2 regions of the Microbacterium soli genome follow, and region 2 is predicted to be linked to the other one. Evidence: riboswitches for the same ligand, from Rfam matches in the RefSeq annotation. Region 2 holds a riboswitch; the other holds the start of a gene.

Region 1 (15,459 bases), 510 kb from region 2:
GCGGCGGGTGCGGCAAGGCGGGTCGCCGCGGTCCCCGCATCCGGGGAGAAACCCGGCCCGCGTCGTGGCTCCCGCTTGTCCCTGTACGCGGTCGCCGCCGCGTTCGCGCGCTCGTCGGCGGCCTCGTTCAGCGGATGCCCGGCGTGACCCTTCACCCAGGAGAACTCCACATCCCGCCCCTGCAGGGCGTCGTCGATCCCCTCCAGCAGGTCGCGATTGAGAACCAGCGCACCGTCGGACTTGCGCCATCCGCGCCGCTTCCAGCCCGGCATCCACTTGGTGACGGCGTCGATGACGTACCGGCTGTCGCACATGATCAGCAGCTTCTCAGAGGTCCCGGCCGTCGCGCGCAGCAGCTCGAGGACGGCCTTCAGCTCGCCCTGGTTGTTGGTGCCGTGCGGGGAGCCGCCGGCGGCCCAGCGCTCGTCGTCGATGTACCAGGCCCAGCCGTTCGGCCCGGGGTTCCCGAGGGCGGATCCGTCTGCGGCTGCGGTGATCGTCATCCTTCCACCGTAGAGCGTCGCACCGGTCGCTCCCGTGGTCGGTATCGTCGAGGGGTGACCGGTTTCGCCGTGAAGGCCGTGATCGTCCTCATCGCGATCGCGCTCCTCGGCGTGCTCATCGCCCGCTTCTTCCGCCGCGTGACACCGGTGAGGGCGGCGACGCGCCGGCAGCGGATGCCGCTGCTGGTCGTGCTCATCGGTGCTGTGCTGATCGTCGCCGGCCTGATCCTGGGGCTCGCGGTGTTCACGGCACGGTACACGCCGCAGCTGCTGCCGGCCCGGATCGCCTCCGTGGCCGTGTTCGTCGTCGGCGTCGTGCTGCTGATCGCATTCCGCAACTGGTACCTGGAGGTGGGGACGGATGCCGTGCGCTTCCGCACCGTCCTCGGGCGCGAGAAGCGCATCGTCTACCGTGACATCGCCTCGGTGCGCACCGTGCAGGTCGGCGGACGCCCGAAAGTGATCGTGCGCGGACGCGACGGCGTCACGCTCCGCGTGGACCGAGGCCGCTACCAGCTGGCACCGCTGCTGGCCGCCGCCGGCGACATCTCGCCCTGACTCTCGGCCTCCCGTACTCACGCGCGGCCCGCCGGCGAGCCCGGCACCCTCCCGAGCATCCCCGTACGCTGACGGCATGGCACTCATCGACTGGAACTCCTGGATCGGCACCGTGGTCGCCATCGGCATCGCGCTGCTGGTCGCGCTCGCCGTCATCGCCGCCGTGCATCTCATCGCCAGACTCGTCGGGCGCACCTCCACGTGGGTGGTCGAACTGGACCGGCGCGTGCGGCCGCCGTGGCTGGTGGTCGCCGGGATCGTCGCGGTCTGGATCGGCGCGGCGACCTCGCTGCCCGGGACGCTCGGCTGGTGGCCGGGCGTCTCCCGCGCACTCCTCATCCTCACGACCGTCTCCGGAGCCTGGCTGCTGGCATCCTTCGCCTCCTTCGGATTCGAGCGCCTCATCGCGAGGGAGGACGACGCGGCCGCGGGGGCCGCCTCCCGCCGCCGTCGTACCCAGCTCGTGGTCATCCACCGGCTCACCCTGGTGGTCATCGCCGTGCTGGCCCTCGGCGCGGTGCTGTTCACCTTCCCGGAGATGCGGGCCGCGGGCACCAGCCTGCTGGCATCCGCCGGCATCGTCAGCGTCATCGCGGGCCTGGCCGCGCAGTCCATCCTCGGCAACCTCATCGCCGGCATCCAGATCGCCTTCACCGATGCCATCCGCGTCGGCGATGTCGTGGTGATCCAGGGCGAGTGGGGTCGCATCGGCGAGATCAACCTGTCGTACGTCGTCGTCTACATCTGGGATGAGCGCCGGCTCGTGCTGCCGTGCAGCCACTTCACCTCCACGCCGTTCGAGACGTGGACGCGCCGCACCGACCAGGTGCTCGGCACCGTCTACATGGATCTGGACTGGCGGGTGCCGATGGATGCGGTCCGCGCGAAGTTCACGGAGATCATCGAGGCGTCGGATGCCTGGGATCGGCGCACCTCGAACGTGCGGGTCACCGGTTCCCAGGGCGGATACGTGACGGTGCGCTTCGTGATCTCGGCGAAGGACTCCGACGATCAGTGGACACTGCGCTGCGATGTGCGGGAGCAGATGATGACGTGGCTGCAGCAGGAGCATCCCGAGGCGCTGCCCCGCACACGGGTGCTGGTGGAGGACACCGCTCGGTGAGGGGTGCTTGAGCGGGGGGGGGGGTGGCTGCTCGGCCGATGAGCCGGGGCTACTCCTCCGAGTCCGAGTCGGACTCTGCTGCGGGCTCCGACTCGGCTGCGGACTCCGGCTCGGGCGCGGCCTCTGCGGCGGCTGCGGGGTCCGCAGTGGGCGCGGTGACGGTGATGACGGTGCTGGAGAGCGTCGTGCCCAGGCCGAGGCCCAGCAGGTCGACGGTCGGCGCCTCATCGAGGTGCTCGACCTTGTCCTCATCGAGCGGTTCACCCGGCAGGGCGGCCCACGCGGCCGGATCCTGCTGCTTCTGCGAGAACAGTCCCATGCCTCCATTGTCGCGCGTCCGGGCCCCGACTGCACCCCTCCCGCGCGGGCAGTGGGTCGGCGGCAGCCCGCCACGGGTCACCGGGGGCGCGTCACCGGTCGGCGGCGTCGGCCTCCTGCACGGCGTCGACCAACTCCCGCCACGGACCCTGCAGGTGCGCATCGGCGACCACCTGCTCGCGCTGCTCGTCCCGCAGCACGACATGGATGCTCCACACGTACCGGTCCGCACCCACCGGGTCGGCGTCCAATGGCTCATCCCACGGGCAGCGGTCGATGAGCGCCACCCACTCCGGAGTGCGCTCCGGCGCGGGCTCGGCGCGCCAACGGCGCCGCAGTCCCGCCATTCCGCCGGTGCGCACGACGGCGATGACGACACGGCTCCTGTCCGCGCCGCCTGCGGCATCCGCGTTGTCATCGCGGGGTTCGCGCTGCGGCATCTTCGATCGCTCCGACGGCGATCCACGCCTCGCGGACCGCCGATTCCACGCTAGCCCCGATCCCTGAGGCCGCGGTGATTGTCCGCTCGGCGAACTCCGTGAATCCGGCGGTCTTCGACAGCCCGCCCGTCAACGCGCGATACCAGGCGGTGCCCGCGCCCTCCCAGGCGTACCCGCCCAGCGTCGTCGCCGCCAGCGCGAACGCCCGGTTCGGGATGCCGGAGTTGATGTGCACCCCGCCGTTGTCCTCCACGGTGCGGACGTAGTGCGCCATATCGGCCGGCTGCGGGTCCCTGCCGAGCTCGTCATCGTCGTACGCCGTGCCGGGATGCAGCATGTCGCGCAGCGCGCGCCCCTGCACGGCCGGGGTGAAGATCCCGTCGCCGATCAGCCAGCTCGCCTCGTCGGCGGTCTGCCCCCGGACGTACTGCTCGGTCAGTGCCCCGAGCACGTCCGCGATGGACTCGTTCAGCGCACCGGACTGGTCCTGGTAGACGAGCCCCGCGGAGGTCTGGATGACGCCGTGCCCCAGCTCATGGCCGATCACCGACACCGATCCGGTGAACCCCGTGAACACCTCGCCGTCGCCGTCGCCGAACACCATCTGCGAGCCGTTCCAGAACGCGTTGTCGTACTTCCGCCCGTAATGCACGGTGGCGATCAGCGGCGCGCCCGCCCCGTCGAGCGAATCCCGCTGGAAGGCCTCCCGCAGCATCCGGTGCGTGTCCCCCAGGCCGTCGAACGCCTCGTTCACCGCGGGATCGGCCGAGACCGGATCGTCCTCACCGCGCACACGCGTGCCCGGCAGCTGCTCGGCGCCGCCCGCGTCGTAGACGGTCCGCGTCGGGGCGGCGCGCACATCGGCGACGAGGTCGCCGTCCTGATCGATGGAGAACTCGAGTGCGGCGCGGAACTCCGGGCGCCCGCGGATCAGCGTCTGTCTGGCGGCCTCGGCGGCGCGGGTGAACTGGCTCGAACCCGCCAGACGCGCCAGCAGATAGCCCGGCACGATGCCCTGGTGCGTCGATGCGGTCTCTGCGGCGGTGGTCCTCATGCCCGTGACCATACGCCGGAGACCCGACATGCGCACCCCGCCACGGCGTCCCGCCGCTTGACGGCATCCGTCCGGCTCAGCTTCCCCGCGTAGAATCTGCCCGGTGACCGATCCCTCCGCCTCTGCCGATCCTGCGACGGACCCCGGGGACGGGACGGAGGTCCTCGGCGAGCCCGAGCTGCCGGCATCCGGCATCGACCCGGACGACCTCGCGACGACCCTCCGGGTGCTCGCGGAGCTCGACCGCGTCGACCAGCGGCATCCGGACTACCTCGCCGTGCGCCGTGCCACGGCGAACATGTTCAAAGCCGTCAAACGCGCTCGCCGCAAGGAGATCCGGGATGCCATCGCCGAGGCCGACCGGGCCGTCGTCGCCCGCACCGCGACGGGCGCCGCCGACCGCATCGACGACGAGACGCGCGGGATCGAGCTGACCTCCCGCGTCGACTCTCCCATCGCCGGGGAGCTGCGCAGACCCCGCAACTGCTACATCTGCAAGAAGCCGTACACGCTCGTCGACGCGTTCTACCACCAGCTGTGCCCGGACTGCGCGCGCTTCAGCCACGGCAAGCGCAACGCCCGCACCGACCTCACCGGCCGCCGCGCGCTGCTCACCGGCGGACGCGCGAAGATCGGCATGCACATCGCCCTGCGACTGCTGCGCGACGGCGCCCATCTCACGATCACGACGCGCTTCCCGCGCGACGCAGCGCGCCGCTTCTCCTCCCTGCCGGATGCCGCGGACTGGCTGCACCGGCTGCGGGTGGTGGGCATCGACCTGCGCGACCCCGCGCAGGTGATCTCGCTGGCCGACTCCGTCGCCGCGCAGGGTCCGCTGGACATCCTCATCAACAACGCCGCGCAGACGGTGCGGCGCTCGCCGGGGGCGTATTCGCTGCTGACGGATGCCGAGCTGCAGCCGCTCCCCGACCGCCCGCTGCCGGAGATCGAGACCTTCGGGCACACCGCCGACCCCCACCCGCAGGCCCTGCAGGCATCGGTCGACGCGCATCCGCTCCTGTCGCTCGCCGCCGTCGCCGGCACGGTCGCCGAGCAGGGCGGGCAGGCGCTGACCGCTGAGGACCTCGCACGGCTGGCCATGGCCCCGGGATCCTCGTCGCTGGCCAAGCACGCCGACGGCACGGCCATCGACGCGGGCGGCCTCGTGCCCGACATCAACCGCGTCAACAGCTGGGTGCAGTCGGTCGACCAGGTCGATCCGCTCGAGATGCTCGAGGTGCAGCTGTGCAACACCACCGCGCCGTTCCTGCTGATCAGCAGGCTGCGCCCCGCGATGGCGGCCTCGACCGCGCGACGCAAGTACATCGTGAACGTCTCGGCCATGGAGGGCCAGTTCTCCCGCCGGTACAAGGGGCCCGGGCATCCGCACACCAACATGGCCAAGGCTGCGCTGAACATGCTCACCCGCACGAGCGCCGGGGAGATGTTCGACACCGACGGGATCCTCATGACGGCGGTGGACACCGGCTGGATCACCGACGAGCGCCCGCACCACACCAAGGTGCGCCTGGCGGAGGAGGGCTTCCACGCTCCGCTCGACCTGGTCGACGGCGCCGCCCGCGTGTACGACCCGATCGTGCAGGGCGAGGCCGGCGTCGACCTCCGCGGCGTGTTCCTCAAGGACTACCGGCCCAGCCCCTGGTGAGGGTGGCTTCCGTCGTCTGGGTGGGCCCCGGCATCCGTCGTCAGACCTGTCCGTCACGATTTTCGGCCACTGTTGCGATCGGAGGACGGATGCGGCAGAAACGGCCGCATATTGCAACACTGGCCGTGGATCGGAGTGGCCGAAGATCGGGGCGCCCGGCTACAGCCGGTGCACGCCGGTGACGCGGACGACGGCCGCGCCGACCTCATCGGAGGCGGCCAGATCGACCGTCGCGAAGATGCGCCAGTCGTGGTTGCCCGCGGGGTCGTCGAGGATCTGCTGCACGGACCACTCCGCGGCGCCCTGCTCGATGATCAGCAGCGCAGAGCTGCGGGCGTCGGCACCGGTGAGGATCTCATCATGCTCGGCGAAGTACGCGTCCAGGGCCGCATCCCACGCCTCAGCACCGAAATCGGCGTCCAGCTCGGCGAGAGCCGCGACATCCTCCCGTGCGGCGAGCTGCACGCGGCGGAACAGCTCGTTGCGCACGAGGGTGCGGAACGCGCGGATGTTGGTGGTGAGCCGTTTCGGTGCAGGCGGGACGACCTCCTCCTCCGGGCGATCCACCCGGCCGTTGTCCGTGCCGGCGACGAGCTCCTCCCACTCGTCCAGCAGGCTGGAGTCCACCTGACGGACGAGCTCGCCGAGCCACTCGATGAGATCGTGCAGCTCTTCGCTCTTCAGGTGCTCGGGGATCGTCTGGGAGGCTGCGCGGTAGGCATCCGAGAGATAGCGCAGCACGACCCCCTCCGACCGTGCGGTCTTGTAGAACGCGACATATTCCCCGAACGACATGGCTCGCTCGTACATGTCGCGCACGACGGACTTCGGGTGCAGCTCGAAGTCGCGGATCCACGGCTGCGCGGCGCTGAAGGTCTCGAATGCGGCCGACAGCAGCTCCTCCAGCGGCTTGGGCCAGGTGATCTGCTCGAGCAGCTCCATGCGCTCCTCGTACTCGATGCCCTCCGCCTTCATGGCGGCGACGGCCTCGCCCCGGGCGATGAACTCCTGCTGCGACAGGATCGCCCGCGGGTCGTCGAGCGTCGACTCCACGATCGAGATCGCGTCCAGCGCGAACGACGGCGAGTCCGGGTTCAACAGGTCGAACGCCGCGAGGGCGAACGGCGACAGCGGCTGGTTGAGTGCGAAGTTCGGCTGCAGGTCGACGGTCAGGCGGATGCCGTCGGGGCCGTCCTCGACGATGCCGGACTCGCGGAGCGTGCGATAGATCCCGAGGGCGCGCAGCGCCAGCATCCGCTGCCTGTCGCGCGGCTCGTGATTGTCATATACCAGTGCGCGCATATTCGCGAAGACGTCGCCGCCGCGCCCGATGACGTTGAGCATCATGGCACTGGTGATCTGCATCCGGGACGTCAGGGTCTCGGGCTCCGAGTCCACCAGTTTCCGGAAGCTCGGCTCGCCCCAGGACACGAATCCGTCCGGTGCCTTCTTCCGGATGATCTTGCGGCGCTTCTTCGGGTCGTCACCGGCCTTGCGCAGCGCCGCGAGGTTCTCCGTCTCGTGCTCGGGCGCCTGCACGACGACGGTGCCCGCCGTGTCGTAGCCCGCCCGGCCCGCCCGCCCGGCGATCTGGTGGAACTCGCGGGCGTTCAGCTGCCGCATCCGGGTGCCGTCGAACTTCGTCAGGGCGGTGAGCAGCACCGTGCGGATGGGAACGTTGATGCCGACGCCGAGCGTGTCGGTGCCGCAGATCACCCGCAGCATGCCGCGCTGGGCAAGTTGCTCCACGAGTCTGCGGTACTTCGGCAGCATCCCCGCATGGTGCACGCCGATGCCCATCCGCAGCAGCCGCGAGAGGGTCTTTCCGAAGGCGGTCGTGAACCGGAACCCGCCGATCAGCTCCGCGATCGCGTCCCGCTGCTCGCGGGTGGCGACCTTCGCACTGGCCAGCGCCTGCGCACGCTCCATGGCGGCCGCCTGCGAGAAGTGCACGACGTACACCGGGGCGCGGTCGGTGTGCAGCAGGTCGTCGATGGTCTCGTGGATGGGCGTCGTCTCGTAGAAGTAGTGCAGCGGCACGGGGCGCTCGACACCGGTGACCACGGCGGTCTCGCGGTGCGTGCGGCGGGTGAGGTCGTCGGCGAGTGCGGTGACGTCGCCGAGCGTGGCGGACATGAGCACGAACTGCACCTGCGGGAGGGTCAGCAGCGGCACCTGCCAGGCCCAGCCGCGGTCGGGGTCGCCGTAGAAGTGGAACTCGTCCATCACGACCTGGCCGACATCGGCATCCGGCCCCTCGCGCAGCGCGAGGTTCGCGAGGATCTCCGCCGTGCAGCACACGATGGGGGCGTCGGCGTTGACGGCGGAGTCGCCGGTGACCATCCCCACGTTCGCCGCCCCGAAGATGTCGACGAGGCTGAAGAACTTCTCGCTGACCAGCGCCTTGATGGGGGCCGTGTAGTAGCTGCGGCGCCCGGCGGCCAGGGCGGAGAAGTGCGCGGCGACGGCGACCAGCGACTTCCCGGTGCCCGTGGGGGTGGACAGGATGAGATTCTGCCCGGAGACGATCTCGATGGCCGCCTCGTCCTGCGCGGGGTAGAGGCTGATGCCGGTGGACTCCGCCCATTCGACGAAGGCCGTGTACACGGCATCCGCATCGGCGTCGCGGACGGAGGCGGGATCGAGAAGCATGATGCCTCGATCCTCCCACCTCGCGCTCCGTTCCCCGCCGCCGAGGAACCCGGACGGGCGTCCCCGAGGAACCCGGGCGGGCGTCCCCGAATCTTTCGGTATGATGAAGTCGTCATATCGTGCGCGGTGCGGGGTGCCCGCGCACGGCGGAATCACGCAGCGCACGTGGGATGCGGCGCGCACCGCAGCACGACCGAGGGGAGACGGATGCTGAGCGACCTGACCCGCCCGCTGTACGAGGTCAAGGCGGGCCTGTTCAAGGGACTGGCGCACCCCATCCGCATCCGCATCCTGGAAGTCCTGTCGGCGGCACCCGAGGCATCCGTCTCCGAACTCCTCGAGGTGACCGAGCTGGAGGCCTCGCACGTCTCCCAGCATCTGGCCGTGCTGCGGCGCAACAGGCTCGTCGACTCGGAGCGGCGCGGCAGTCTGGTGTTCTACCGGCTCGCCTACCCCGAGGTGGCGGACCTGCTGCGCGTCGCTCGCGCACTGCTGGGTGAGATCCTGCAGACGACCCAGCGGCAGCTGATCGAGCAGGACGGCCTCCCCGAGATCCCGGTGCGCTCGTGAGCCCGCGGGACCTGCTCGCACTGCTTCCGTCCCGCACCGACTACCGGGCAGTGCCGCACACCTGGCGCGGCGACCTTCTCGCCGGCGTCACGGTCGGGATCGTCGCGCTGCCGCTGGCCCTCGCCTTCGGCGTCAGCTCGGGAGCCGGGGCGGAGAGCGGACTGGTCACGGCCATCATCGCCGGCATCGTCGCGGCGATCTTCGGCGGCTCCAACGTGCAGGTGTCCGGGCCCACCGGGGCGATGGTCGTCGTGCTCGCGCCGATCATGGCCACGCAGGGCCCCGGGGCGCTGGCGATGATCTGCCTGCTGTCGGGGATCATGGTGCTGCTGGGCGGACTCCTCAAGCTCGGCCGCACGATCAGCTACATCCCCTGGCCGGTCATCGAGGGCTTCACCCTCGGCATCGCGATCATCATCTTCCTGCAGCAGGTTCCCACCGGCACCGGAACCGAGCCGGGGGAGAGCACCAACGCCGCCGTCGCGGCCGTGCAGTCGCTCATGACCGTGACCTGGCCGAAGCTGGGCTGGTCGCTGCTGCTGCTGGGCATCGTCGTGGCGATCATGCTCATCGCGCTGAAGGTCGCCCCGAAGTTCCCGGGCTCGCTGGTGGCCATCGTCGTCGCGGGGCTCCTGGCCGCGGTGTTCGACATGCCCGTCGACGTCATCGGCGAGCTTCCCGTCGGCCTTCCCGCGCCGGTCCTGCCCGCGCTCGACCTGGGGGTGGCGGCGGGACTGGTGGGTCCGGCACTCGCCGTGGCGGCGCTGGCCGCCATCGAATCGCTGCTGGCAGCCCGTGTCGCCGCCAGCATCTCCGACACCGGCGCCTACGACGCCGATCGGGAGCTGGTCGGACAGGGCCTGGCGTCCATCGCCGCCGGGTTCTTCGGCGGGATGCCGGCCACCGGGGCCATCGCGCGCACCGCGGTCAGCATCCGTGCGGGCGCGCGCACGCGACTGGCCGCCATCACGCACGGACTGCTGCTGCTCGCCGTCGTGCTCGTGGGCGCGGCCGTCGTCTCGCAGATCCCGCTGGCGGCGCTCGCGGGGGTGCTCATGGTGACCTCGTGCCGCATGGTCGCCCCGTCGACGGTCCGTGCGGTGATGGGATCGACGCGATCGGATGCCGTGGTCTTCGTCGTCACCGCGATCATCACCGTCAGCGTCGACCTCGTCTACGCCGTGCTGATCGGCGTGCTCGCGGCAGGATTCTTCGCGCTGCGCCAGCTCGCCAAGGCCAGCGGCGTGCACCGCGAGGAGCTGCCCGGCGCCGCACAGCCCGGTGACGAGCGCATCGCCGTGTTCCGGATCGAGGGGGCGCTGTTCTTCGGCGCCGCCGAGCGGATGATGGAGCGCGTCATCGCGCTGCGCGACATCGAGGTGGTCGTGCTTCGGATGTCGCAGCTGCAGATCCTCGATGCCACCGGCGCGCAGGTGATCACCGACATGATCGTATCGCTGGAGCGCCGCGGCATCACGGTGCTCGTCAAGGGCATCCAGCCGCGGCATCTCAAGCTCGCCGAGCATGTGGGGGTGCTGCGCTCACTGCGCCACCAGAACCATCTTTTCGACGAGCTGGGCACCGCCGTCGCGCACGCCCGCAGCCACATCGTCCGCGCCGCGCGTTGACCCGCCGCCGAATCAGACCTCGTCGCGCAGCTCGCCGTGGATGCGGCGGAGGTCCTCCATGAGCGACCCGATCAGCACCCAGTGCTCGGGTGCGGGTGGGCGCGTCGTCAGCGGGGCGGTGAGCGCGGGCACCGCCGAGGTCAGGACATCGGGCTCGGGTGCGGCATCCGCCCGCTGGACGGCCAGGCGCGTGTCGTGCCCGGCGCGCCGCAGCTGCTCGGCGATCGCCCGCACCAACGGGTCGCCGACGAGCGAGTCGTCGTAGTGGTCGAAGTACGCCCTGGTCATCCCGATCACCTGCGTGGTCACCGGGGAGAGACGATCGAACAGCGCGCGCAGCTCGACGAGCTCGTCCCGGTGCCGCGACCTCCTGGGGTTCAGGGACAGCGACTCCTCCGCGGATGCCAGGGATGCCTCGGCGGCGTCCTTCATGGGGCGCAGCAGACGCGCCTGCAGCAGCAGCTCGTGCAGCTCGGCGCTCGTCCTGGTGCTCGGCAGCGCGTCGGCGAGACGGTCGAGGGACGCCGCGAGCTCGCGCCCCAGCAGCCCGATGTCCCGGCGGGCGGGGGAGGTGAGCACGGGAGGGACGACGGCGACGTTGATGGCGAACCCGACTGCCGCGCCGATGAGGGTCTCGATGATGCGGGTGGTGGCGTAGTCGGGGCTCGACGAACCCAGTGCGAGCACCAGCACCGCGGAGATCGCCACCTGGTTCCCCGTGCCCGTCGACGCGCGCAGCGCCCACGCGACGAGCATCGCCACCACGACGGATGCCGGGACCACCCAGCCCTGCGGGCCGAGCAGCGCGCTCAGGAGCACGGCGATGACGACGCCGACGATGACGCCGATGCTGCGCTCGACGGCCTTGGACAGCGACTGGTTCACGCTGGGCTGCACCACCAGCAGTGCCGCGATCGCGGCGAACACCGGCAGCGGGCCGGGCATCAGCCACGCGGCGAGGAACCAGGCGGCGATGGTCGCCGCGGCCGACTTCAGCACCTGCAGGAGCGGTGCACGGCGTGCGGCACGGATCGCGGCGGGGAAGCGCATGCGTCCACGGTAGTCGCGCAGGCAGCCGCCCGCCGTACCCTGCCCGCCTGCCACAGCCCCTCCGGCGCCCCGCTCCACGGTGAGGACATCACCTCAGCGGCGGCCGGTATCCTGGGTGGGCGACTGGCGAAGCCGGATGACCGGCAGGGAGCGCGAGAACACGGCATCGACCGCCTGGGTGCCCATCACGACAGATGGGAGCATCCATGCGCTACGGAATGAATCCGCACCAGTCCGCCTCGGTCGAAGGCGGCCCCGCCGTCCTCAACGGCGAGCCTTCGCTGATCAACTACCTCGACGCGCTCAACGCGTTCGCGCTCGTGCGCGAGGCCGATGAGGCGGGTGGCCTCCCCGCGGCGGCGTCGTTCAAGCACGTGTCCCCCGCGGGTGCGGCCCTGGCCGGGCCCGTCGACGAGGTCGCCGCCGAGACCTGGCGCACGTCCGGTGTGGGTGAGGACACCCTGATCTCGGCCTACGTGCGGGCCCGCGATGCCGACCCGAAGTCGTCCTTCGGGGACGTGGTGGCGCTGTCGCGGCCGGTGGATGCCGAGACCGCGGAGTTCCTGCGCACGGTCATCTGCGACGCCGTGATCGCCCCCGGCTACGAGGAGGGCACGGTGGGCGTCCTCAGTGGGAAGAAGTCCGGCCGGTTCCTCGTCTTCGAGGCCGGTGCCGACTGGGCGCCGCCGGCGCGCGAGCGTCGTGAGGTGCTCGGCACCGTCATCGAGCAGGACCGGGATGCCGCGGACCTGGCCGCCGCGCTCCCGGCGGGCGTGCTGGACGGGCGCCACCGCCGCGACGCCCTGCTCGGGATGGCCACCGCGCGCTACACGCAGTCGAACTCCGTCGTGCTCGTGCGCGACGGCGCGGCGGTCGGCATCGGCGCCGGGCAGCAGAACCGCGTCGACTGCGTGCGCCTCGCGGGGGCCAAGGCCCGCGTGTGGTGGCTGCGCCGGCATCCGTTCGTCCGTGAGCTGCCGACCGTCGAGGGGATGCGCAGGCAGGACCGCCTGAACTGGCAGGTGCGCTTCGCCGGCGCCGAGATGACCCGCGCGCAGCTCGTCGAGTTCGAGGGGCTCTTCGGTGCGGAGGCCGCGGGCCGGTACGGCGATGACGGCTGGCGAGCGGAGTGGGCACAGCGGCTCGACGACGTCACCCTCGTCTCGGACGGCTTCCTCCCGTTCCGCGACAACGTCGACCACGCCGCGGAGTTCGGCGTGGGCACGATCGTCGAGCCCGGCGGCTCGACGCGCTCGGACGAGGTCGCGGCGGCCGCCGCCGAGCACGGCATCCCCCTCGTCACGACGGGACTGCGCCTGTTCCACCACTGAGCCGGGCCGGCCTCCTCGGGACCGGCAGCAGCACGAGGATCTGTCACACCCTTGAGCGTGACAATGGAGTAAGGGTAGGCTTACCTACGCTGACTTCAGCACCCCTGCCCTCTCACAGTGAAGGAACGCCTGTGCGCACTTCCCGAATCCTCGGCGCCGTCGCGGCCACCGCTCTCGTCCTCGGCCTGGCGGCCTGCTCCGGCTCCGCGCCCGACACGGCCGCCGCCGATGCCGACACAGGAGCGGATGCCGGCTTCCCGGTGACGATCGAGCACGTCTACGGCGAGACGGTCATCCCCGCCAAGCCCGAGCGCGTCGCGACCATCGCCTGGGCCAATCACGAGGTGCCGCTGGCGCTGGGGATCGTGCCGGTCGGCATGAGCAAGGCCACCTGGGGCGATGACGACGGCGACGGTGTCCTGCCCTGGGTGGAGGACAGGCTCGAGGAGCTGGGGGCCGAGACGCCCGTGCTGTTCGACGACACCGACGGCATCGACTACGAGGCCGTCAGCGACACCGACCCCGACGTCATCCTCGCCGCGTACTCCGGGCTGACCCAGGAGGAGTACGACACGCTGTCGAAGATCGCGCCCGTCGTCGCCTATCCCGGCGTGGCCTGGGGCACGTCCGTCGACGACATGATCAGGATGAACGCCGCCGCCCTCGGGCTGGCGGAGGAGGGCGCGGAGCTCATCGACGAGCTGCACGGCGAGGTCGCCGCGGCGCTGGAGGCGCACAGTGCGCTCAAGGGCAAGAAGGTGCTGTTCTCCTATCTCGACCCGAGCGATCTCAGCCAGGTCGGCTACTACACGGCCGCCGACACGCGCCCGGGGTTCCTCGCCGCGGCGGGTCTGCCGATGCCGTCGATCGTCGACGCGCACGCCGACAGCACCGACTTCTACCTCACCGTCAGCTCCGAGAAGGCCGACGAGCTCGACGACGTCGACGTGTTCGTCGGCTACGGCGACGACTCGCTCATCGCCACGCTGCAGGCCGACCCGCTGCTGTCGAAGATCCCGGCCATCGCCGCGGGCCACGTGGCGATCCTGCCCGATGCCACACCGCTGGCGGCATCCGCGAACCCCTCGCCGCTGTCCATCCCGTGGGGCATCGACGACTACTTCGCCCTGCTGGCGGCCCCGCTGTCCGGACAGTGAGCGCTGTCGCATCCGTTCGACCGGATGCCGCGGCGGTGCGGCATCCGGTGACGGTGCGCACGCTGTGGCTGGTCGCCGGAGGAGCGGTGCTCATCATCCTCGTGGTGCTGTCGGTGTCGTTCGGGATGCGCGCGGTGAGCCTCTCCGACATCCTGGCCGGGCTCGCCGGTCACGAGGAGACCCTGGGCAGGGCAGCCGTGGTCAAGCGCGTGCCCCGGACGGTGCTCGCGGTGCTCGTCGGTGCGGCCCTGGCCGTCTCGGGAGCCGCCATGCAGGCGGTCACGAGGAATCCGCTGGCCGATCCCGGCATCCTCGGTGTGACCAACGGCGCCTCCCTCGCCGTCGTACTGGGGCTGGCGTTCCTGGGCGTGACCAGCGCCTGGGGGCAGATCGCCGTGGCTGTGGTCGGCGCGTCGGCCGCCGCGGTCTTCGTCTACGCGGTCGGGTCGCTGGGGCGCGGGGGCGCCACTCCGCTCAAGCTCACTCTCGCCGGCGCCGCCACCTCGGCGGCCTTCGCCTCGCTGATCAGCGCCGTCATGCTGCCCCGGGTGGAGCTGCTGCAGGCGTGGCAGTCCTGGCAGATCGGCGGCGTGGGCGGTGCGGACTGGACCAAGATCGCCGTCGTCGTCCCCGTGCTCGCCGCCGGCGCCCTGATCTGCGCCGCCTGCGCGCGCGGCCTGAACTCCCTCGCACTCGGCGACGATCTGGCGGCGGGCCTGGGGGAGAGGGTGCTCCGCACCCGCCTGATCTCGGCCCTGGGCGCCGTGGTGCTGGCCGGTGCGGCGACGGCGATCGCCGGACCGATCGGGTTCGTCGGCCTCGTCATCCCGCATCTGTGCCGGATGCTGGTGGGCACCGACCATCGTTGGCTGCTGCCGCTGTCGGCCATGGCGGGTGCGGTGCTCCTGCTGGCGGCCGACATCGTCGGACGACTGATCGCGTCCGAGGAGGAGATCCAGGTGGGCATCGTCACGGCGGTCATCGGCGCCCCGATCTTCATCTGGATCGTCCGCAGGCAGAAGGTGCGTGAGCTGTGACCGTCGACGTGGACCGCTCCGCACCCGCCGCAGGAACCTCCGCCGCCGTGCGCCGGGGACGGCGAGCCCGCCACCGACGCCATGCGATGGCGAGCATCGTGCTCGGCGCGCTGCTGCTGGCACTGGTGTGCACGGCCCTCATGGTCGGGAACACCTTCTACGGCCCCGGCGAGGTCATCCAGGTGATCCTCGGCCGCCCCGTGCCGGGCGCGTCCTTCACGGTCGGCGAGTTGCGGCTGCCGCGCACCGTGCTGGCGGTCCTGGCGGGGGCTGCGTTCGGCATCGCCGGCGTCACCTTCCAGACCATGCTGCGCAACCCTCTGGCATCCCCCGACATCATCGGCATCTCCGAGGGGGCGAGCGCCGCGGCCG
Region 2 (15,459 bases):
CACGTCGGCGTGGATCGGCTCGCCCATCCACGCCGAGATGTTCCACAGGGGGCGATCGGCGAACGCCTGCTCCGCCAGGCCCTCGGCGTCGACGTGCGCACCCAGGTCGGCGCCGGTGAGCGTCGTTCCGTCGCCCGCGCCGGTCAGCTCGATCTCCGTGGTGGCCAGGCGGGAGCTGATCGCCTCGGCCGCGATGCCCGGGGTCATGCCGCCGACGGGGACGCCGGCGATCGTGGTGCCGGGGGCGATGAGGATCAGCGATGCGGCCGCGCCGACGAGCACCAGTGCGCCCGCACCGAGTCCGACCCACAGGCCGATGTGCCTCTTCTTCTTGGCCGGCGCCTCGGTCGGAGCCCACTGCACGGGTTGCCCGCTCTCCTGCGTCAGCGCGTCGGGCGCTGAGGTGCGGACCTCTCCTGTTCCGGGATCGGAGATCAGATCGGTCACCCGCTCACCCCCCCCATGGCACACGATTCGGCTGACCCTCCCATGTTAAGCGACGGGCGGGTCCGTGAAACGCCCCGTGCGCCTCGGGAACGCCCGGACCGGTAACATTTCGATAACCTGCGGAGGTCCTCTCCGTCCTGCAGGCCGCTTCGCGCCGCCGCCGGTCCGGGCGGATGCGCGAGTTCTCCGCGTCGATGAGAGAATCGGGGTGCTCCGATCGACTCGCCGCCACAGGCGGCGGCGGAGCAGCTCTGCGGGAACCCGGCACCGTCGCCCTCGACAAGGAGAGAATCGTTCATGGCTGAAGTCGTCATCGTGGAGAACCGGAACGTCGGCGGCGCGCTCGTCGCCGATGAGATCGTCCGGCTCATCGACACCGTCCCCGAACCCGTCCTGGGGCTCGCGACGGGATCCACCCCGCTGCCGGTCTACGATGCCCTCCGCACACGCCTGGCCGGCCGCGATCTGTCGCACGTCCGCGGGTTCGCGCTGGACGAGTACGTCGGCATCGACCCCGCGCATCCCCAGAGCTACCGCTCCGTCATCACGCGTGAGGTCATCGAGCCCCTGGGGCTGGACCCGAAGCTGATCCGTGTCCCCGACGGCGCGATCGAGACGATCCAGCATGCCGGCGACGACTACGACGCGGCCATCGTCGCCGCGGGAGGCATCGACCTGCAGCTCCTCGGGATCGGCACCGACGGCCACATCGGCTTCAACGAGCCGGGCTCCTCGTTCGCCTCCACCACGCGCATCAAGACGCTCACCGAGCAGACCCGCCAGGACAACGCGCGCTTCTTCGACTCCGTGCACGATGTCCCGCAGCACTGCATCACCCAGGGTCTGGGGACGATCCTGCGGGCGCGGCACCTCGTGATGCTCGCGTTCGGCGAGGGCAAGGCGCACGCGGTCGCGGCCGCGGTTGAGGGGCCCGTCAGCGCCATGGTCCCCGGGTCGGCCGTGCAGCTGCATCCGCACGTCACGGTGGTCGTCGACGAGGAAGCCGCATCGCAGCTGAAGCTCGCCGACTACTACCGCCGCTCCTACGCCAACAAGCCGGCCTGGCAGGGTCTCTGATCCCGCGCCGACGTCACTGCCAGGCGAACGCCAGCAGGTGCTCCTGACTGAGCGGCGCGAGCGGCACGCTCGTGCGGTCGCCGCGCTCCAGCCAGCGCAGCTCGGCGAGCTCGGCGCGCACGACCACGTCCTCGGCCTCGGCGCGCAGCGCGAACGCGTCGGCGATCACGCGGTGGCCCGGCTCGTTCGCGGCGGCGGAGACGAACGTGCCGAGCGGCTCGAGATCGGACTCCTCGACGTGCAGCGCGAGCTCCTCATCCAGTTCGCGGATGAGGGTCTGGGCGGGCGTCTCGCCGGGCTCGGGCTTGCCGCCGGGCTGCATGAAGCGTGTCGTGCCCTGCTTGCGGACGACGAGCGCGCGGCCCGCGCGATCGACGATCACCGCCGCGCTGACGCGGATGTCAGGCATCGGCGAACACCTTCCCCCGATTGAGGATGCCCTGCGGGTCGAACACGCGCGTGATCCGCCGCTGCAGCTCCCACTGGTCGTCTCCGAGCTCCTCCGCCAGCCATCGGCTCTTCAGCTCGCCGACCCCGTGTTCGCCGGTGAGCGTTCCGCCCAGCCGGATCGCGGCGCGGAACAGCTCGTCCGCGGCGGCCCAGATCGACTCGGGGACCTCCTCGCCCTCGAAGATGAAGTTCGGATGCAGATTGCCGTCCCCGGCGTGCGCGACCGTGGGGATCTGCAGCCCGTGGACCCGCTCGATGCGGGCGATCTCCTCGAACATCGCCGGCATCGCGCTGCGGGGAACGGCGACGTCCTCGATGAGTGTCGTCCCCAGCGCCGCCAGCGCGGGGTGCACGGAACGGCGGATGCTGAGCAGGCGCTCGCCCTCGACGGGGTCTTCGGTCATCGTGACATCGCCTCCGTTCGCCGTCAGCACGGCGGCGATGCGGCCGGCGTCCTCCCGGGCGGCCGGGCCGTCGGTCCTGACGGTCAGCTGGACGGTTCCCGCCGGCGGTGCGGCCAGACCCAGCAGATCGTGCACGGCGCGCAGCGAGCGGGCGTCCATGAGCTCCATGATCGCGGGCTGGATGCCGGCGGCCGTGACCGATGAGGCTGCGGAGGCCGCTGCGCCCACGGCGCTGAAGGACGCCGTGATGGTGCAGGCGTCGCCCTTCACCAGGCGCCGCAGCTTGAGCGTCGCACCCACGACGACGCCCAGCCGGCCCTCGGAACCGATCACGAGGGACGTGAGGTCGAGACCGGTGACGCCCTTGACGGTGCGATGGCCCAGGCGCAGCATCCGTCCGTCGGCGAGGACGAGGTCGACGCCCAGTACCGCGTCGCGGACGACGCCGTACTTCGCACACAGCAGTCCGCCGGCGCCGGTGGCGATGTTGCCGCCGACCGTGGAGATGTCACGGCTGGCGGGGTCGGGCGCCCACCACACGCCGTGCTCGGCCAGCCGCGCATTCAGATCGGCGTTCAGGATGCCCGGCTCGACCACGGCGAGCAGGTCATCGGGGCGCACCTCGACGAGACGGTTCATGAGCGCGGTCGAGAGCACGATCTCGCCCGGTCCCGCATTCGCACCGCCGGCCAGGCCGGTGCCGGCTCCGCGCACGACGACACCGGTTCCCGTGGCCGACGCGATCCGCAGTGTGCGCTGCACGTCATCCACGCTGCGGGCGTGCACGACGGCAAGCGGCCTGCCGGGCGAACGATGCCCGCTGCGGTCGGCACGAGCGGCCTCCAGCGATTCGGCGGTGGTGTCCACCGCCTCGCCGAGTTCGTCTCTCAGACGAGCGAGCGCTGTCATGCCAGCGCTCGCCGGCCGGCGATGACGCCCGCGGCGACGGCCACCACGGCGAAGGCGATGCCGATCCAGGCCTGCCCGAGCGACCACCACGCCAGCGTCACGGCGGCGTAGACGAGCAGCTCCACGAGTGCGCGCAGGAACGGATGCAGGTGCAGCACCGCGCGCGGGGAGAGGAACAGCGCCCACACCAGGAGGGTCACGACGGGGGTGCCGATGCCGATCACGATGCTCCAGGGCATGGACCAACTGCCGAAGCCCCACAGCGCGAGGGAGATCAGAGCGACCAGCAGCACCACCACGCGGATGAGATCCAGGGCGTTCGGCGCGGGGCGGTTCAGGTCGGCGGCGGAATCCTCGGGCATGCGTTCAAGTCTAGGCGGCGGGGCCGAACAGCCGGGTCGGCCGACCCGCTCTCAGAGCTTGCACTGTCCCGGCGGCGGCGCGAACCGGCTGAGCTCGGAGAGCCGCACGACCGCCACCTCGCCGACTTCGTCGCCGTCCGCATACCCGTACGACAGTGGAGCGTCCTCGCACACCTGCTGCCAGGTCGGATCGAGATTCAGCAGGGCCCTGCCGCGCTTGCGGATCGTGATCTCCTGCACGCTGTCGCCCAGCGTCGCGCGCACCGTCACACCGGGCTCACCGGTGAAGAGGACCAGGTAGTGCACCGTGTGATCCGGGATGCTCCAGGCGACCATCCCCTTGCCGAGCCCGGGCACGCCCACCGGCAGCCCGGGTCGATCCTCCGGCGACCCCGGCACCTCGGTCTCCGGGTCGGGTGACGGCTCCGGCTGAGGGTCGGGCTCGGGTTCCGGCTCGGGTTCGGGTTCCGGCTCGGGTTCGGGTTCCGGCTCGGGTTCGGGTTCCGGCTCGGGTTCGGGTTCCGGCTCGGGTTCGGGTTCCGGCTCGGTTTCCGGTTCTGGCTGAGCCTCCGGCTCCGCGGGGGGATCCGCGACATCCGGGTGCTGTCGAGCGGGAACGGTGTCGAGCTGCGGTGCGACCTCGGGCTCCGACGGCTCGGGTTCCGGCTCCGGTTCTGGCGGAGTCTGCTCCTCCAGTTCGATCACCAGCGGATCGTCGGCCTCCATCGCCGGGTCCGGGACGACCTCCGAGGAGAGGCCGGACTGCTCACGGTCGGTGGCACTCGGCTGCGAGGTCGCCGGAGCGGAGCTGAGCATGCCCGGGAGCACCGCTGCTGCGGCCACGACACCCGCCACGATGAGTGCGGCCGAACCCACGCCGACCAGGGCCCCGAGCCCGCCGACGGAACTCGACCCTGCCGTGGCCGACCCCGCCGCCGCGGAACCCGAAGACGCTCCGGAGCCCGAGGTCGCGGAGCCCGACACGGCGGACGCGGAGCCTGTGGCTGCGCCCGACCCTGCGACGACGGCGCCCTCGACGACGCTCGACGGCATGGCGGCCAGAGCGACGACGGGGGCGCCCGCGCCCTGCAGCGTCGCGAGGTACGCGGACGCGCCGGTGACGCCCAGCACGAGGGGGAGGAGCACGAGTGCGAGCCTGCTGGAGACGTCCTTCGCCTCCGCCGCAACGATCATGCAGCGCGTGCACGACTCCAGATGCCTGTCGGCGCGCTGCTGGGATCGAGAGCCGAGATTGCCGCGGGAGTAGGCGCCGAGATGCTCGATCGTCCACCGGCACTCGGATCCCTCGCCGACGCTGCGCAGGTGGGCCTGGACCCAGGCCTCTCGCAGACCCTCGCGGGCACGGAACGCGAGCTGTGAGACCGCGCCGGCGCTCATGCCCAGCAGCGTGCCGATCGCCGCCGGCTTCATCTGCTCGATCTCCGAGTACCAGAGCACCTCCTGCCAGCGCGAGGGCAGGGATCGGAACGCCTGGGCGGTCAGCCCGCGATCGAGCTCCTCGTTCACCGCGGCATCCGTGCTGGCGGGATCGACGACCTCGAGCTCCTCGATCGTGCTCTCGTGGCGGGCGCGTCCCCAGGCCGCAGCCGTGTTGCGGATGCTCGTGAACAGGTAGGCGCGGAACGAGCCGTTGGGCCCTCCGCCCTTGAGGATGGCCTGGTAGATCCGCGCGTACGACTCCTGCACGAGATCATCGGGATCGATCGAGGAGGTGACCGAGCGCGCCACGGTGATCCCCGAGCGGTAATGCCGACGCCAGAGTTCGCCGAAGGCTTCCGCGTCGCCCGATCGCGTGCGCAGCACGAGATCGGCGTCAGCGGCAGCTGATGTCCTTGAACTCTGGTCTTCCACGTGGTCCTTCGCTCGCGCGCTCCCCGGAACGCGTTCACAACAAGAGACGCGTGGATGGCTCATTCATCACGCGTCTTCGACATTCTCCCCTGAAACGCGCGCGAAGGCCACCCCTGTCCACAACCTTCAGGAGCGCTCCCAGAATCCGTTCGGAAGATTTTCACGAACCGGCGTAATGAAACCCGTCCTGCGCCGTCTCTTCTCGTAGAGCACTCCTGATGCCACCACCGGGGGGCGGTGCGGATGGAGTCGTCGCGACAGCGTCGCGGCGGAGAACGTGGTCGGGACGGAGTCCTCGGGGGAGGAGACTCCGACCTGATCGGCTCGAGGAGAGGCGGGGCCGCCGAGCTGGGGAGACCGGTGGTCCCGCCTCGCCGATGCCCGCGCGTGTGCGCGGCGCCGGCGGGATCAGCTCACCGCGGAACGGTGCACCGGCGCGGCGCCCGTCCATACGCCGCGGACGGCGAGGTCGGCGTCCAGCAGCACGGCATCCGCCGTGAAACCCGGGTGCAGCAGACCCAGCGAGCCGCCGAAGCCCACCGCGGACGCCGGTGTCGCCGTCAGCGCCCGCACGGCCTCGCCGAGGGCGACGCCCGCGTCGACCGCGTTGCGCAGCGCGGCATCCTGTCTGAGCGTGGATCCGGCGATCGCCCCGTCGGCGTCGGTGCGCGCCACCCCGTCGGTGACGGTCACCTTCACCGCGCCCAGGTCGTAGTGGCCGTCCGCGCTGCCCGCCGCCGCCATCGCATCCGTGATGAGCGCCACCCGGCCCGGTGCCGCATCGAAGAGCAGTTTGATGATGTGCGGGTCGAGATGGATGTTGTCGGCGATGCCCTCCAGGACGACCCTGTGATCGGCCGCGGCGATGAGCACGGGGCCGGGCGCGCGGTGATGGATGCCGTTCATCGCGTTGAAGGCGTGGGTGAGGATCGAGGCGCCGGCCTCGAAGGCGGCGCGGGCCATCCCGGCATCCGCGTTCGTGTGCCCCACGGCCACAGCCGCACCCGCCGCCGTGATCTGGCGCACCGCGTCGATGCCGCCGGGCAGCTCCGGTGCCAGCGTCACCTGCCGCACCGTCCCGCGCCCCGCCTCCAGCAGGCGCGCGATGGCGTCGGCATCGGGATCGCGCAGCAGCGACGGCTCGTGTGCGCCGTGGTGGCCGGGGTCGAGGAACGGGCCCTCGAGGTGACTGCCGAGCACCCCGGCATCCGTCTGCACCAGGTCGGCGATCGTCGCCACCTGCTCGGCGAGCTGGTCGATCGTGGCGGTGACGAGGGAGATGACCGCGCGCGTCGTACCGTGCTCGCGATGCATGTCCCGGCCGGTGCGGATGGCATCCGCGCCGGAGTCGTACGCGGCTCCCGCGCCACCGTGCCCGTGGATGTCGACGAAGCCGGGAGTGAGGACGGCCGCCGGTCCGGCGACGGCGGCGGCGTCGACGACCTCGTCGGCATCCGGTCTGTCCGACCCCGTGCCGCGCGCGGACACGATGCCGGCCTCGAAGCGCACCCAGCCGTCCTCCGTGATCGAGCCGTCGCCGTCGACGATCCGGACGGAATGGATGAGCCGCGAGCCGCGGGAGGGGGTGGTCGGTGTCATCGTGCGCTCCAGGGGGTGTGCGGTGCGGCGGACGCGGTGCGCGCGCCGTCGCGCTCCAGTCTCTCGCGAAACCGTCGGGAGCGCGGACGCGCCGTGCGGACGCGCCGGACACACGGCATCGGCATCCGGTAAACTCATGTGGTCGCGACTGGCGTCTGGGTGGGTGTGACCACCGGGGAGCGACCTCGAGGAGTTCGACCGCGCGCCTGGGCCGATGAGGAACACACCCCTTTCCCATGTGAACAGGAGATTGCCATGACCGACCGATACTTCAACGCGCCGCTCGCCGAGGTCGACCCGGAGATCGCCGAGGTGCTCGAGCGCGAGCTGAACCGGCAGCGCACCTACCTCGAGATGATCGCGTCCGAGAACTTCGTGCCCGTCTCCGTGCTGCAGTCGCAGGGTTCGGTGCTCACCAACAAGTACGCCGAGGGCTACCCCGGCCGTCGCTACTACGGCGGTTGCGAGGAGGTCGATGTCGCCGAATCCCTGGCGATCGAGCGCGCCAAGGCGCTGTTCGGCTCCGAGTTCGCGAACGTTCAGCCGCACTCCGGCGCATCGGCCAACGCCGCCGTGCTGCACGCCATCGCGCGCCCGGGCGACACCCTCCTGGGACTCTCGCTCGACCAGGGCGGGCACCTCACCCACGGCATGAAGATCAACTTCTCCGGCCGGCTGTACAACATCGTCGCGTACGGGGTGAACCCGGAGACCTCCGTCATCGACATGGACGAGGTCCGCGCGCTGGCCATCGAGCACAAGCCGAAGGTCATCATCGCCGGCTGGTCGGCGTACCCCCGCCAGCTGGACTTCGCCGCGTTCCGCGCCATCGCCGATGAGGTCGGCGCGCTGCTGTGGGTCGACATGGCGCACTTCGCCGGGCTCGTCGCCGCGGGCCTGCACCCGAGTCCCGTGCCGCACGCGCACGTCGTCTCCTCGACCGTGCACAAGACCATCGGCGGACCGCGCTCGGGCTTCATCCTCACCAACGACGCCGACATCGCCAAGAAGATCAACTCGGCCGTGTTCCCGGGGCAGCAGGGCGGCCCGCTCATGCACGTCGTCGCGGCCAAGGCCACGGCGTTCAAGCTCGCCGCGACCCCCGAGTTCGCCGAGCGCCAGCAGCGCGTGCTGTCGGGCGCGAAGATCATCGCCGAGCGTCTCTCGCAGCAGGACGTGAAGGACGCGGGCATCGCCGTGCGCTCCGGCGGCACGGATGTGCACCTCGTGCTCGTGGACCTGCGTGACGCCGAGATCGACGGCAAGCAGGCAGAGGACCTGCTGCACGAGATCCACATCACCGTGAACCGCAACGCGGTCCCCAACGACCCGCGCCCGCCGATGATCACCTCGGGCCTGCGCATCGGCACGCCGGCACTCGCCACCCGCGGCTTCGGAGACGCGGAGTTCACCGAGGTCGCCGACGTCATCGCCCTCGCGCTCCAGCCCGGTGCCGACGTGGAGGCGCTGCGTGCCCGCGTCGCAACGCTGGCCGAGGCGTTCCCGCTGTACCCCGGGCTGCAGCAGTGACCGCGAAGCTCCTCGACGGGAAGGCCGCTGCGGCGGCGATCAAGAGCGAGCTGGCCGAGCGAGTGGCGGCGCTGCGCGAGCGCGGCGTCGTCCCCGGTATCGCCACCGTGCTGGTGGGCGCCGACCCCGCATCCCAGCTGTACGTCGGCATGAAGCACCGCCAGTCCGAGGCCATCGGCATGAACTCGATCCAGCGCGAGCTGCCCGGCGACGCGACGCAGGAGGACGTCGAGGCTCTCATCGATGAGCTCAACGCCGATCCGAGCTGCCATGGCTACATCGTGCAGCTCCCGCTGCCGAAGCATCTCGACACGCACGCCATCCTCGAGCGCATCGATCCGGCGAAGGACGCCGACGGACTGCACCCCACCAACCTCGGTCGTCTGGTGCTCAACGTCAACGGCCCCATCCGCACCCCGCTGCCGTGCACCCCGCGCGGAGTGATCGAGCTGCTGCTGCGCAACGACTACGACCTGAACGGCAAGCACGTCGTCGTCGTCGGCCGCGGTGTGACCATCGGGCGACCGATGGGTCTGCTGCTGACCCGGCGGGCCGTCAACGCCACCGTCACGCAGGTGCACACCGGCACGCCGGACATGACGCCGTATCTGCGTGAGGCCGACGTCATCGTCGCCGGCGCCGGCGTGAAGCACCTCATCAGGGCCTCGGACGTGAAGCCCGGTGCCGCGGTGCTGGATGTCGGTGTCACGCGGGAGACGGACCCGGAGACGGGGAAGAACAAGGTCTACGGCGACGTGCACCCGGACGTCGCAGACGTCGCGGGCTTCCTCTCGCCGAATCCCGGCGGCGTGGGCCCCATGACGGTCGCCCTGCTCATGACGAACGTCGTGGAGGCCGCGGAGCGCACGCTGCGCTCGTAGCCGGGGGCGACGGACTGGGGTCTCCGCGCACCGACGGGGGATCCCGGTCGCGCTCCGCCCATGGACCGGCGACGACGAGTCTGTGCGACACTTGACGCGAAGCGAGTGGTGCACCAGACGGGAACAGCCATGATCAGTCCCGACGCGGACGAGCAGGATGCCTCGGCGGCGGCCACTCCGGGACCACGGTCCCGCAGAGTCAGGTCGGTCGACCACGCCATCGACGTCATGCAGGTGATCGCGGCCGCGCCCCGCGGGCTCGGCCTGGCCGATATCGCCGGCCGGAGCGGGATGAGCAAAGCCGCGGTGTATCACCTGCTGGCCACGCTCGAGACCCGGCGATTCGTGACACGGGATCCGGTGACCGGTGCGTACCGGCTGGATTGGGGACTGTACGAACTGGGATCCTCGGTCGCCAACAGCGTCGAGGTCACCCGCGTCGCGCGGCACTACCTCGACGGCCTCGCGTCGGAGACCTCGGAGTTCGTGCTGCTGGGCATCCTCGACGAGGACTCGGTGCTCTACCTGGACCGCGGTGAGGCGCCATCGCCGTTCCGAGTGACGGCGAACACGGGTCGCCGGTTCCCTCTGCACGCCACGGCATCGGGGAAAGTGCTGCTGGCGTTCGGGGCTGACCCCGTGTTCTACGATCGGGTGCTGCATGAGCGCCTGCCGGCGCTGACCTCGGCGACGATCACGGACCCCGAACTGCTGCGGCACGAGCTCGACAGGTCCAGGCGCCGAGGATTCGCCACGTGCTGGCAGGAGGGCGAGGTCGGCCTCTGCTCGGTCGCCATGCCGGTGCACGACTATCGTGGGCGTGCCGTGGCGGCGCTCACCATCGTCGGCATGTCGACCCGCCTCAATCAGCAGACCGTGCAGCAGCATCTGCCTCCGCTCACCGCGGCCGTGCACGCGATCGAGGAGCGCCTGGGGTATCAGCCGACGGCCCGCCGCGACTGGGAGAGCCGTCGCGGGGGAGCGCACCGGTCGATCTGACGTCGGCGTCGAGAAGACGGCGCGGGCAGGCAGCGCATCGGGTTCCAGCGCAGGCCGCACCGTCGATAACGATGATGTAACGCTGATTTGGCCCAGCCAAACGGCAGTAATGTCTGCCAAACATTTCGGGCATGGTCGCAACCAAGAGGCAGTTCGACGACGACGTCCTGAAAGGTTGAGCATGAACGACTCGGAATTGCGCGCATACTCTCAACGCCATCTGATGACGAGGAGGACCCTGCTCGGCGGCTTCGCCGCGACGACGCTCTTCGGCGCGGCGAGCATGGCCCTGGCATCCTGCAGCAGCCCCGGTGCCGGCGGTTCCGGACGCAGCGGAAGCGCCGACGGCGACACGAAGGTGACGGTCGGCTCCTACAACTCGAACCCCGGTGTGAAGGAGTCGCAGAAGTCGCTCATCGACGAGGCGGCGCAGAAGACCGGGCTCGACATCTCCCTCAATCTCGTCGATCATGAGACCTTCAAGAGCAGCATCAGCGACTACCTGCAGGCCACCCCCGACGACCTGTTCACCTGGTTCGCGGGCTTCCGCATGGCCTTCTTCGCCAACCAGGGCCTCGCCACGCCGATCGACGACGTCTGGGACGCCATCGGAGACAACTTCGGTTCCGCCGCCCACGCTCTGTCGAAGGGCCTCGACGGGCACTACTACTTCGTGCCGATGTACAACTACCCGTGGGTGTTCTTCCACAATCAGAGCGTCTTCACGGAGCGGGGCTACACCGACCCGACGACATGGGACGAGCTGATCGCGCTCGCCAAGAAGATGAAGGCGGACGGCCTGGTGCCCATCGCCTTCGCCGACAAGGATCTGTGGCCGGGGTGCGGGTTCTTCGACACGCTCGACCTGCGCATCAACGGATACGACTACCACATGCAGCTCATGCGGCACGAGATCCCGTGGACGGACAAGGGCGTCACCGATGTCTTCGACCACTACGCCGAGCTGCTGCCGTACTGCCAGAACGGGGCGAACGGCCGCATCTGGCAGGACGCGGCGAAGGACCTGGAGAACGGCAACGCCGGGATGATGTTCCAGGGGTCGAACCAGGTCGGTGCGAACTACTCGCCGGACAACCTGCCCGACCTGGACTTCTTCGAATTCCCGACCGTGAACTCCCAGTACGGGACGGATTTCATGGAGGCTCCGGCGGATGGCTACATGTGCGCGGCCAAGGCCAAGAACGTGACGGGTGCGAAGAAGGTGCTGGAGTACCTCGGCACGGCACAGGCCGAAGCCACCTACCTGAAGACCGATCAGTGGGACGTCGGCATGGCCACGGGCATCGACACGGCGCAGTACAACGCGATCCAGAAGAAGTCGACCGAACTGATCGCGTCGAAGAAGGCGGTCTCGCAGTTCCTCGACCGCGACACGGATCCGGCGATGGCGGATGCGGCGTTCTCCGGTATCCAGGACTTCATCCAGGACTCCAGCAGTTCGAACATCCTGGCGATCCAGAAGCGTCTCGAGGCGCAGGCCAAGACGATCTTCTCCTGATCCGTCATGATGTCGACTCTGCAGATCGGGAAGAGGCATCGCCGACATCGGCTGTCACGCCTGACGCGGACGGACAAGTGGGTGGCCGGAGCACTCGTCGGTGTTCCGACGCTCGCCCTGTTCCTCTTCATCTGGGGGCCCGCCCTGGCATCGGTCCTGCTGTCCTTCACCAAGTGGAACGGCATCGGACCGCTGCAGGCGGCCCCCTGCCAGGGCACCTCGATGACTGCGGGACTGAGCAACGGCTGTCTCCACGGAGTGCAGAACTACGTTCAGGCGGCCACCGTCTACCCGGAGTTCTGGCCGGCGGTCTGGCACAACCTCATCTGGCTGGTCGTCTTCATGGGAATCGCGACGCCGCTCGGGATGTTCTTCGCCCTCATCATCGACAGCGGCGTGCGCGGCAGTCGCTTCTATCAGAGCGCCCTGTTCCTGCCGGTGCTGCTGTCGCTGGCGCTCATCGGCATCATCTGGGAATTCATGTACTCGTCGAACTACGGACTGGTCAATGCCGTGCTGGACCGTTCCTCGGACAGCGACCTGATCGACTGGCTCGGGAATCCGAAGATCAACCTCTGGGCGGTCCTGATCGAGGCCAGCTGGCGGCAGGCGGGCTATGTGATGGTGCTGTACCTGGCCGGGCTGAAGTCCGTCGACCCCGCCCTGAAAGAGGCGGCATCCCTGGACGGCGTGAACTCGTGGCAGCGGTTCTGGCATGTGACCTTCCCCACGATGCGCCCGATCAACATCGTCGTGCTCATCGTCACCGTGATCGAATCCCTCCGCGCCTTCGATCTGGTCTACATCACCAACCGCGGTCACAACGGGCTGGAACTGCTGTCCGTGCTCATCACCAACAACATCGTCGGGGAGATCAAGAGGATCGGCTTCGGATCGGCGATGGGAGTCGTCCTCCTGGTCATCTCCCTGGTGCCGATCACGATCTTCCTCTGGCAGACCTTCCGGACCGAGAGAGCGGGACAGCGATGACGACGCCGACCCTGCACGCCCCTCGCCACGCCGCCCGGCCCTCGAACGACGTCCGGGCGGAGCAGCGACCACGACGTCGGCGACGCCGGCGTCCTTGGCAGATCGTCGCCGAGCTGTTCATGCTGAGCGTCGCGCTGATCTGGCTGCTTCCCGTCGTCTTCGCGCTCTACGTCGGTCTGCGCCCGATCGAGGAGACGAACAAGTACGGCTATGTCTCCATCGCGCACAGCCTCACCCTGACGAACTTCATCGAGGCCTGGCGGCAGTCGAACATCCTGGGCTACTTCTGGAACTCGTTCGTCATCACCGCCCCGGCAGTGGTCGTGACGCTCTTCTTCGCATCGGCCATCGCCTTCGTGGTGAGCAGGCGCAGCTCAAAGCTCAATCTGGCGCTGCTGATCCTCTTCACGGCGGGGAACCTGCTCCCTCAGCAGGTGATCATCACACCGCTGTATCGGCTGTATCTGATGATCCCGCTGCCGGCGTTCCTCAGCCCCAGCGGGTACATGTACAACTCGATCTTCGGCCTGATCGTCATCAACGTGATCTTCCAGATGGGCTTCTGCGTGTTCGTGCTCAGCAACTACATGAAGACGGTGCCCCAGGAGATGTACGAGGCCGCGATCGTCGACGGCGCCTCACTGTGGACGCGCTACTGGAGCCTCACACTCCCGACCATCCGACCCGCACTCGCCGCACTGGCGACGCTGCTGACCACCTGGATCTACAACGACTTCTTCTGGGCCATCAGCCTGATCTCCACGGGCAGACTGCGCCCCATCACCTCCGCGCTCACGGACCTGAAGGGCGAGTTCGTCGCGAACCAGAACATGATCGCGGCCGCCGCACTGCTGGCGGCGCTGCCCACACTCGTCATCTTCATCCTGCTGCAGAAGCAGTTCGTGGCAGGACTGACTCTCGGATCCACGAAGGGATGACATCGATGTCGCACCCCACCGCAGCGACTCGTCCGGTGACGGTCGATCCGCCCGTCGACGTCTGCATCGTCGGTGCAGGGCCCTCGGGGGCGGTGACCGCGAAGCGCCTGCACGAGGCGGGATTGCGCGCCTGTGTGCTCGAGCGCGGGGATTGGCCCGATCGGAGCAACTCCCGCGGCGGCCACGACGACTTCGAACTGCGTCAGGACAAGGACTGGCAGTGGAATCCGAACCTCAGGCGCAGTGCCGCCGACTATCCGATCGATGATGCGGACTCCGACGTCGCCGCGCTGATGTGGAACGGCGTGGGCGGGAGCGCCGTCGTGTACGCCTCCCAGTGGATGCGCAACGCCCCGTCCGATTTCCGTGTCCGCAGCCTCGACGGAGTCGGGGACGACTGGCCGATGACCTACGAGGATCTGGTGCCCTTCTACGAGCAGGTCGAGGCGGATTTCGGCATCTCCGGTCTGGACGGCGACCCCGCGTATCCGGATGCGCGGGGATATCCGATGCCCCCCGTGCCCCTGGGGCCGGGCGGACGCAAGGTCGCCGAGGCCATGAACGGCCTCGGCTGGCACTGGTGGCCGGGGACCAACGCCATCGCCACACGTCCGTACCGGCACCTGTCCCCCTCCGTGCAGCGCGGCGACTGCATGTGGGGCAGTGCGGACAATTCCAAATGCACGGTCGATGTCACGCACTGGCCGGATCTCGTCGCCGCCGGCGTGCAGCTGCGCACCCGGGCCCGTGCGACCCGAGTGATGACGGATGGGGACGGCGCCGCATCCGGCGTCGAGTACATCGCTCGAGACGGGGCGCTCCATGCGCAGCCCGCTCGCGCCGTCATCCTCTGCGCCAACGGAGTCGGCACACCGCGGCTCCTGCTGATGTCGGCTTCTGCAGAGCATCCGGACGGTCTGGCGAACTCATCGGGACTGGTCGGAAGACGCCTGATGATGCACCCGGCCAGTGCCGTGATCGGCCTCTTCGACGAGGACCTCGGCACGGAGCGCGGCTCATGGGGCCAGTGCCTGTACTCGTTGGAGTTCTACGAGTCCGACCCGAGCCGCGGGTTCATCCGCGGGGCGAAGTGGGGCCTGCAGCCCACGGGCGGACCGCAACGGGTCACCGGCGCATATCCGTGGACCATGACGTCGATCTGGGGTGAGGATTTCCATCGGCAGCTGCGACGACGACTCGGCCGCTCGATGCTCTGGGTCAGCTGCGGGGAGGACCTGCCGGAGGAGTCCAATCGGGTGGAGCTGGACCCGAACGCCACGGACGACGACGGCCTGCCCGCCGCGAGACTCGTCTACCGTACCAGCGAGAACTCGCACAGGATGCTCGACTGGCACAACGAGAGGATGTCGGAGGCGCTGCGCGCGGCGGGGGCCACGGAGATCATCATCGCGCCGCAGATCAGGGAGAGCGGGTGGCACCTGCTGGGCACGGCGGTGATGGGCACCGACGCCCGTCGGTCCG

What was found. A riboswitch is a leader RNA that binds a small molecule or an ion and turns the genes downstream of it on or off. The one in region 2 is predicted to bind ZMP and ZTP.
Region 1: it holds a riboswitch for ZMP and ZTP, as region 2 does, so the genes downstream of both, ABD770_RS05075 (phosphoribosylaminoimidazolecarboxamide formyltransferase) here and glyA (serine hydroxymethyltransferase) in region 2, are expected to answer to the same signal.

What each region holds. Positions count from the first base shown of each region.
Region 1 is NZ_BAABCP010000001.1:1,098,096-1,113,554, reverse strand. Features, by position in the region: gene ABD770_RS05130 (ribonuclease H family protein) at 1-503, opposite strand, end outside; gene ABD770_RS05125 (hypothetical protein) at 558-1,061, shown strand; gene ABD770_RS05120 (mechanosensitive ion channel family protein) at 1,138-2,184, shown strand; gene ABD770_RS05115 (hypothetical protein) at 2,234-2,503, opposite strand; gene ABD770_RS05110 (protealysin inhibitor emfourin) at 2,595-2,942, opposite strand; gene ABD770_RS05105 (M4 family metallopeptidase) at 2,917-3,996, opposite strand; gene ABD770_RS05100 (SDR family NAD(P)-dependent oxidoreductase) at 4,175-5,662, shown strand; gene ABD770_RS05095 (DEAD/DEAH box helicase) at 5,822-8,314, opposite strand; gene ABD770_RS05090 (ArsR/SmtB family transcription factor) at 8,522-8,884, shown strand; gene ABD770_RS05085 (SulP family inorganic anion transporter) at 8,881-10,512, shown strand; gene ABD770_RS05080 (FUSC family protein) at 10,525-11,562, opposite strand; ZMP/ZTP riboswitch at 11,672-11,749, shown strand; gene ABD770_RS05075 (phosphoribosylaminoimidazolecarboxamide formyltransferase) at 11,769-12,893, shown strand; gene ABD770_RS05070 (iron-siderophore ABC transporter substrate-binding protein) at 13,025-14,050, shown strand; gene ABD770_RS05065 (FecCD family ABC transporter permease) at 14,047-15,087, shown strand; gene ABD770_RS05060 (FecCD family ABC transporter permease) at 15,084-15,459, shown strand, end outside.
Region 2 is NZ_BAABCP010000001.1:590,514-605,972, reverse strand. Features, by position in the region: gene ABD770_RS02840 (L,D-transpeptidase) at 1-447, opposite strand, end outside; gene ABD770_RS02835 (glucosamine-6-phosphate deaminase) at 745-1,524, shown strand; gene ABD770_RS02830 (NUDIX hydrolase) at 1,538-1,933, opposite strand; gene ABD770_RS02825 (FAD-binding oxidoreductase) at 1,926-3,287, opposite strand; gene ABD770_RS02820 (YrdB family protein) at 3,284-3,649, opposite strand; gene ABD770_RS02815 (sigma-70 family RNA polymerase sigma factor) at 3,701-5,521, opposite strand; gene ABD770_RS02810 (N-acetylglucosamine-6-phosphate deacetylase) at 5,930-7,120, opposite strand; ZMP/ZTP riboswitch at 7,255-7,339, shown strand; gene glyA (serine hydroxymethyltransferase) at 7,376-8,650, shown strand; gene ABD770_RS02800 (bifunctional methylenetetrahydrofolate dehydrogenase/methenyltetrahydrofolate cyclohydrolase) at 8,647-9,531, shown strand; gene ABD770_RS02795 (IclR family transcriptional regulator) at 9,661-10,530, shown strand; gene ABD770_RS02790 (ABC transporter substrate-binding protein) at 10,754-12,049, shown strand; gene ABD770_RS02785 (carbohydrate ABC transporter permease) at 12,131-13,039, shown strand; gene ABD770_RS02780 (carbohydrate ABC transporter permease) at 13,036-13,977, shown strand; gene ABD770_RS02775 (GMC family oxidoreductase) at 13,983-15,459, shown strand, end outside.